Rhodopseudomonas palustris: one gene and its partner. The protein of the gene in region 2 binds, or shares a complex with, the protein of the main gene of each other region. Links are inferred from orthologs where the notes say so. Each region holds a gene or a part of one and is shown on either strand. Other genes may lie near its edges.

Region 1 (3,265 bases), 3.6 Mb from region 2 along the record:
CGATATCGGCGAGCGCGCCGGCGATCACGAACACCGCGAGTCCGATCGCCAGCGGCGCCAGCACCGGGCCGCCGGTGGTCCAGGCCCAGACCAGCGCGACCGCGAGCAGCGCCACGACGCCGGCGGCCACCAGCCGCTGCGCCGCGCCGAGCAGGTCGCCGCGCTTCCACGCCAGCAGCGGGCCGAACGGCATCGCCAGCATCAGCGGCACCATCAGCGGCCCGAAGGTGAGATTGAAGAACGGCGCGCCGACCGAGATCTTGTCGCCGGTGAGAACTTCCAGCGCCAGCGGATACAGCGTGCCGACGAACACCGTGGCGCAGGCGGTGGTGAGGAACAGATTGTTCAGCACCAGCGCGCCCTCGCGCGAGATCGGCGCGAACAGCCCGCCCTGCTTCAGCGACGAGGCGCGCCACGCGAACAGCGCCAGACTGCCGCCGATGAAGACGCACAGAATCATCAGGATGAACACGCCGCGCGACGGGTCGGTGGCGAAGGTGTGCACCGAGGTCAAGACGCCTGAGCGCACCAGGAAGGTGCCGAGCAGCGACAGCGAGAAGGTCAGGATCGACAAGAGGATGGTCCAGACCTTCAGCGCGTTGCGCTTCTCCATCACCAGCGCCGAATGCAACAGCGCGGTGCCGGCGAGCCACGGCATCAGCGAGGCGTTCTCGACCGGGTCCCAGAACCACCAGCCGCCCCAGCCGAGTTCGTAATAGGCCCAGTACGAGCCCATCGCGATCCCCAGCGTGAGGAAGATCCACGCCATCAGCGTCCACGGCCGCACCCAGCGCGCCCAGGCGGCGTCGAGCCGGCCTTCCATCAGCGCTGCCGCGGCGAACGAGAACGAGATCGAGAAGCCGACATAGCCGAGATACAGCAGCGGCGGATGCACCGCGAGGCCGATATCCTGCAGCACCGGATTGAGATCGCGGCCCTCGAGCGGCGGATTGGGAATCCGCAGGAACGGGTTCGATGTGATCAGGATGAACAGATAGAACGCGCTCGCCACCCAGGCCTGCACCGCCAGCACATGGGCGCGCAGCGACAGCGGCAGATTGTTGCCGAAGGCGGCGACCATGCCGCCGAACAGCGCCAGGATCGCCACCCACAGCAGCATCGAGCCTTCGTGGTTTCCCCACACGCCGGTGATCTTGTAGAGCAGCGGCTTGGCCGAATGCGAGTTCTCGTAGACGTTGACGACCGAGAAGTCGGAGGTGACGTTGAGCCAGACCAGCGCGCCGAACGAGACGGCGACGAAGGCGAATTGCGCCAGCGCCGTCGAGCGCGCGACGTTCATCAGCCCGCCGTCGCCCAGCCGCGCGCCGAGGATCGGCACCGTCGACTGGATCAGCGCCAGCGCCAGCGCCAGCACCAGTGCGTAGTGACCGGCCTCGGCGATCATCGCGCCGGTCCGGCCGCGGAGGCGGAGGCCGCCGGCCCTGCGCCCGGCGGCTTCTTCTCGTAGTCGTCCTTCCAGTGGCCCTGCTTCTTCAGCGCGTCGGCGACTTCCTTCGGCATGTAGGTTTCGTCGTGCTTGGCGAGCACGGTATCGGCCTTGAACACGCCGGCAGTGTCGAGCGCCCCCTCGGCGATCACGCCCTGCCCTTCGCGGAACAGATCCGGCAGAATGCCCTTGAACGCCACCGGCACGGTGGCGGCGCCGTCGGACACCTTGAAGGCCACCGCGAGTTGTTCGCCGCGCGACAGCGAGCCGGGCTCGACCACGCCGCCGAGTCGGAAGCGCTTGCCGGCCTCGATATGCTGCTCGTGCACCATCTGCGGCGTCGAGAAGAACACGATCGAGCCGCGCATCGCGTTCAGCACCAGCCCCACCGCGACGACGAGCACCACGCCGGCGCCCCCGATCATCATCAACCGCCGCTGTTTACGAGTCATGGTGAGCCTTGCTTGTTTCGGCATCCCGAGCGCCGCCGTGATGGTCGACGCCTGATCGTTGCGTTTCGCGCTTGCGCGACATTTGCCGGACGATTTTGTCGGAAAACCGCATGAACTCCGGCCTCGTCGTCATCCGTCCAGCCCGAGAGTCTTCAGCCCGTCATTGAGCTGCTTCAGCCGCTCGGCATTGCCGGCCACCGCCTGCCGCGCCTGCGCCTGCGCCTGCTTCACCTTGTCGCCGTCGCCCAGCACCATATAGGCACGCACCAGCCGCAGCCATCCCTCGACGTCGTCGCCGTTCTGCTGCAGCCGGGCGGCGAGCTTGTCGACCATGCCGCGGATCATCGCGCTGCGGTCGGCCTCGCTCATGTTCTGCGCCGAAGCGATCGTCTCGTCGGGCAGCGCCGGCAGCGGCGTGCCCTCGATCCGGGCGATCTGCGCCTGCAGCATCGGCTTCCACGGCGCATCCGCCGGCGCCTTCGCCAGCATCGCGCGCCACATCGCCGCGGCATCCTTCGGCCGCCCGTCCTGTTCGGCAGCAAGGCCCAGGAAATACCCTGCCTTCGGATCGTCGGCCTTCAGTTTCACCGCACGCTCGAATTCCGACTTGGCGTCGGCCGTCACCACGCCGCCCGAAGCCGCCACCAGCACCTCGCCGAGATCGGCGTGGCGGTCGGCGGTTTCGCCCGCATAGGTCAGCGAATTGCGGTAAGCGCGCGCGGCGTCGTCGAACCGCCCGAGCTTGGTCAGCACCGGCGCCAGCACGGTCCAGCCGCGGCCGTCGGTCGGATTCTTCTCCAGATGCGCCTCGACCTGGGCCACCAGGCTTTCGAGCGGCTGCGAGGCCGCCGCGGTCTTGGTGCGGCTCGCCAGCGGATCGTCGCCCTGCATCGGCGAGCCGAGCGGCAGATACACCGCGAGCGCCAGCGCCGGCAGGCCGACCAGCGCGAACACCGCGACCCCACGCCGCAACCCGCGGCGCGTCGTCACCGGAGCCTTGCTTTCGGCATCGGCGCTGGCGAGCAGCCGGCGGCCGATTTCGACCCGGGCGGCGGAGGCTTCGGCAGGGCCGATCAGCCCGACGGCGGCGTCGCGGTCGACCTCGGCGAGCTGGTCCTTGTAGACATTGGCTTCGCTGCCCTGACGCTCGGTGCGGACGCCTCGGCCGAGCGGCCACAGTACGGCGAACACCGCGACGGCCGTCATGATCGCCAACACAAACCACAAGGCCATGCGAGGAGGGTTCCGGGGTAAGAAAGCGCAAACGCCGGCTGCGACGCGGTCGAAATCCGGCCGGGTTACACCATGGCCGGACCGCTGGCGCAATTGACATTTGCGACACCGGAGTACGGCAGCGCGACGTTCA
Region 2 (3,292 bases):
CGATCGCGGAACTCGAGCAGAAGGTCGCGGCCGACCCGCTCGACCATCAGGCCCGGTTCGATCTCGCCACAGCGCTCAACGCGGCCGGCCGGCGCGACGGGGCCACCACGCATCTGCTGGAGATCGTCAGGCGCGACCGCAAATGGAACGAGGACGGCGCCCGCAAGCAGTTGGTGCAGTTGTTCGAGGCCTGGGGTCCGGTCGACGACGCCACGGTCGAGGGGCGCAAGCGGCTCTCGACCATCCTGTTCTCCTGAAGTTGCTCTCGAACTGCGGGATTCGCCGATGCCGATCAATGCCGACTATCGCGGTCCCGCCGACCTTCCCGAGGTGATTCCGGTGTTTCCGCTGCCGGGCGCGCTGCTGCTGCCGCGCGGCCAGATGCCGCTCAACATCTTCGAGCCGCGCTATCTGGCGATGGTCGACGATTCACTGCGCGACGGCCACCGGCTGATCGGGATGATCCAGCCCGACGCGACGCATTCGGAAAAGGACGAGGCGCCGAAACTGTTCCAGGTCGGCTGCGTCGGCCGCATCACTCAGCTCGCCGAATCCGGCGACGGCCGCTACATCCTCGAACTCACCGGCGTGTCGCGCTTCAAGGTGGTCGAGGAGCTGTCGGTGAAGACGCCTTACCGGCAGTGCAAGGTGGATTACTTCCCTTACGTCGACGATTTCACCGCCCGCAAGGGCGAGGACGAGGTCGATCGCGAGTCGCTGCTCACGGTGCTGACCGACTTCCTCAAGGCCAACAATCTCAAGGTCGACTGGGACGGCGTCGAAAGCGCGCCGAACGAGGCGCTGGTCAACGCACTGGCGATGATGTCGCCCTATGGCGCGCCGGAGAAGCAGGCGATGCTGGAAGCGCCCGACCTCAAGACCCGCGCCGAGATCCTGATCGCGGTCACCGAGATGGACCTCGCCAAGAAGCGCACCAGCGGCGATCCTCCGCTGCAGTGAGCGCCGGCGCGATTTGCGCCGCCGCGTTGACGCCGGGGCCGACTTGCCGCTTCAATCCCGCAATCCTCATTCCAGATCGTGGACCATGACGACATCCCCCGAGCGCCCCGAGACCACCGTCGATCGCAAGCTGCTGGAAATCCTGGTGTGCCCGATCACCAAGGGCCCGCTGGAATTCGACGCCGCCCGTCAGGAGCTGATCTCGCGCGGCGCCAAGCTCGCCTATCCGATCCGCGACGGCATTCCGATCATGCTGCCGGAAGAAGCCCGCAAGCTGGGGTGAGGCTGCTGCGGGCGTCGCCATGACGGCAGCCCCGCACGGCCGGTCAGCGTTCAATCCAGCCCGTGGCGCAGGCTCGCCGCGGCGGCGAATGGGCCGACCACCAGGCTCGCCAGCGACAGCGCGCACAGGATCGAGAACGGGGTGCCGAACGGCACCGGCCCTGTGATCGCGGCCTGCGAGGCGGCGACGCCGAAAATCAGCACCGGGATCGACAGCGGCAGCACCAGCACCGCCATCAGCAGGCCGCCGCGGCGTAGCGCCACCGCCAGCGCGGCGCCGATCATGCCCGTGAAGGTCAGCGCCGGCGTGCCGGCCAGCAGCGTCGCCATCACCGCCAGCGAGGCGGTGCCGTCGAGGTTGAGCAGCAGGCCGAGCACCGGGGTCGCGACGATCAGCGGCAGGCCGGCGGCGAGCCAATGCGCCAGGGCCTTGGCGGCGCAGGTCAGTTCCAGCGGCGTGCGGCTCATCACGATCAGATCGAGCGAGCCGTCCTCAGCGTCGGCGGTGAACAGCCGGTCGAGCGTCAACAGGCTCGCCAGCAGCGCGCCGAGCCACAGGATCGCGGGGCCCAATCGCTGCAGCAGCTTGAGGTCGGGGCCGACCGCGAACGGCATCAGCACCACCACGGTGAGGAAGAACAGCACCCCGATCAGCGCCCCGCCGCCGACCCGCATCGCGATTTTCACATCGCGGCGAATGATCGCGCCGAGCGCGGTCATCGCGGGCCTCCTGCGCTGCGCGCGGCGATCGCATCTGAGGGTTTGCGGCTGCCACGAGGAATACCCTCCCCTGGAGGGGGAGGGTCGCTCGCGCAGCGAGCGGGGTGGGGTGGCGAAGAGTTCATCCGCCGTGCCCGCTGCTCACCCCACCCCGTCACCCACGCCGCTTCGCGGCCTGGGTGCCGACCCTCCCCCTCCAGGGGAGGGTGAAGAGAGCCCCCGTGCCGTCGAAATTCTATATGTGATTGCCCTGCCCTCTGGGAGGGAGCCTGCCCATGGCTCGGTCCGGAGTCGGGGGTGGGGGTCCCCGAGCACGACGCCGGCGATCGCGCCGCCGCGAAACGCAATCCGTTCATGACCCGCACCCCGCTCACGCTGCCGCTCCGATCCGCATCTCGCGCGTGGTGATGCCGAGCGGGCTGTGGGTGGCGGCGACGATCAGGCCGCCGCGGGCGAGGTGGTCGCTCATCAGGTTCACGAACATCGCCTGACCTTTGACGTCGAGCGCGGAGGTCGGCTCGTCGAGCAGCCAGATCGGCCGGCGCACCACCAAGAGCCGCGCGATCGACAGCCGCCGCCGCTGGCCCGCGGAAAGATACGCGGCCGGTAGTTCCGCGGCGTGCGACAAGCCCACGGCGGTGATCCCGGCCATCAGATCGGCCGGTTCGCCGCCGAGAAAATCGCGCCAGAAGGCGAGATTTTCGACGACGCTGAGCGAGGGCTTCAGCGCGTCGCGATGGCCGAGATAGTGCGCTTGTTCCGCCACCGGGGTGTCCGGCTCGCCGCCATCGAACGTGATGATACCAGCCGCCGGCATCAGCAGGCCGGCGATCAGCCGCAGCAGCGAGGTCTTGCCGGCGCCGTTATGGCCGACCAGCGCCAGCGCCTCGCCGCCCGCGGCCTCGAAATCGAGTCCGTCGAACACCTCGCGGCCGCCTCGTATGCATCTCAGCCCGCGTCCCGAAAGCCGCATTCCACGTCGCCTGTTCCGTCCCCGGAATCGGGACCGTCTTGCTCACAATCGATGCGGGCGCTAGTCGTTGTCGAACTGGCGGCGCATCTGGAAAGGTTCTATAAGCCGGAACTTGATGCAGTACACCATCGGCGCCTGCAAGCCGTTCGGCTCGCTTCTCCGGGTGCCCGCATGAACGCTCGCCCGCCCATCGAAAAACGAAAATCTGGGACCCGCCTTTCATGACCTCGCTCGACAGCTTCAAATGCCGGAAGATCCTCAAGGTCGGCAGCAAGTCTTACGTCTATTACAGCCTGCCCACCGCCGAGAAGAACGGCCTGAAAGGCATCTCCCGGCTGCCTTATTCGATGAAGGTGC

Evidence for each region.
Region 1: the proteins of ccmB (region 2) and ccmE are in contact, whole or in part, in a solved structure (PDB 8CE8), measured with the Escherichia coli proteins. The link is inferred for Rhodopseudomonas palustris from one-to-one orthologs.

Annotation. Positions count from the first base shown.
Region 1 is NZ_CP140155.1:565,911-569,175, reverse strand. What follows is about bases 151-3,104. They hold ccmE (cytochrome c maturation protein CcmE), read right to left. Parts: upstream 1,900-3,104; coding sequence 1,402-1,899; downstream 151-1,401. Other genes in these bases: ccmI (c-type cytochrome biogenesis protein CcmI), read right to left, coding at 2,029-3,104; SR870_RS02530 (heme lyase CcmF/NrfE family subunit), read right to left, coding at 151-1,405. In the rest of the region: more of SR870_RS02530, read right to left, coding at 1-150; more of ccmI, read right to left, coding at 3,105-3,132. UniProt on the Escherichia coli protein: Heme chaperone required for the biogenesis of c-type cytochromes. Transiently binds heme delivered by CcmC and transfers the heme to apo-cytochromes in a process facilitated by CcmF and CcmH.
Region 2 is NZ_CP140155.1:4,180,920-4,184,211, forward strand. The notes cover bases 129-3,109. They hold ccmB (heme exporter protein CcmB), read right to left. Parts: upstream 1,963-3,109; coding sequence 1,294-1,962; downstream 129-1,293. Other genes in these bases: trxA (thioredoxin), read left to right, coding at 129-257; SR870_RS18900 (LON peptidase substrate-binding domain-containing protein), read left to right, coding at 286-960; SR870_RS18905 (Trm112 family protein), read left to right, coding at 1,046-1,243; ccmA (heme ABC exporter ATP-binding protein CcmA), read right to left, coding at 2,333-2,935. Also shown: more of trxA, read left to right, coding at 1-128; aconitate hydratase AcnA, read left to right, coding at 3,157-3,292. UniProt on the Escherichia coli protein: Required for the export of heme to the periplasm for the biogenesis of c-type cytochromes.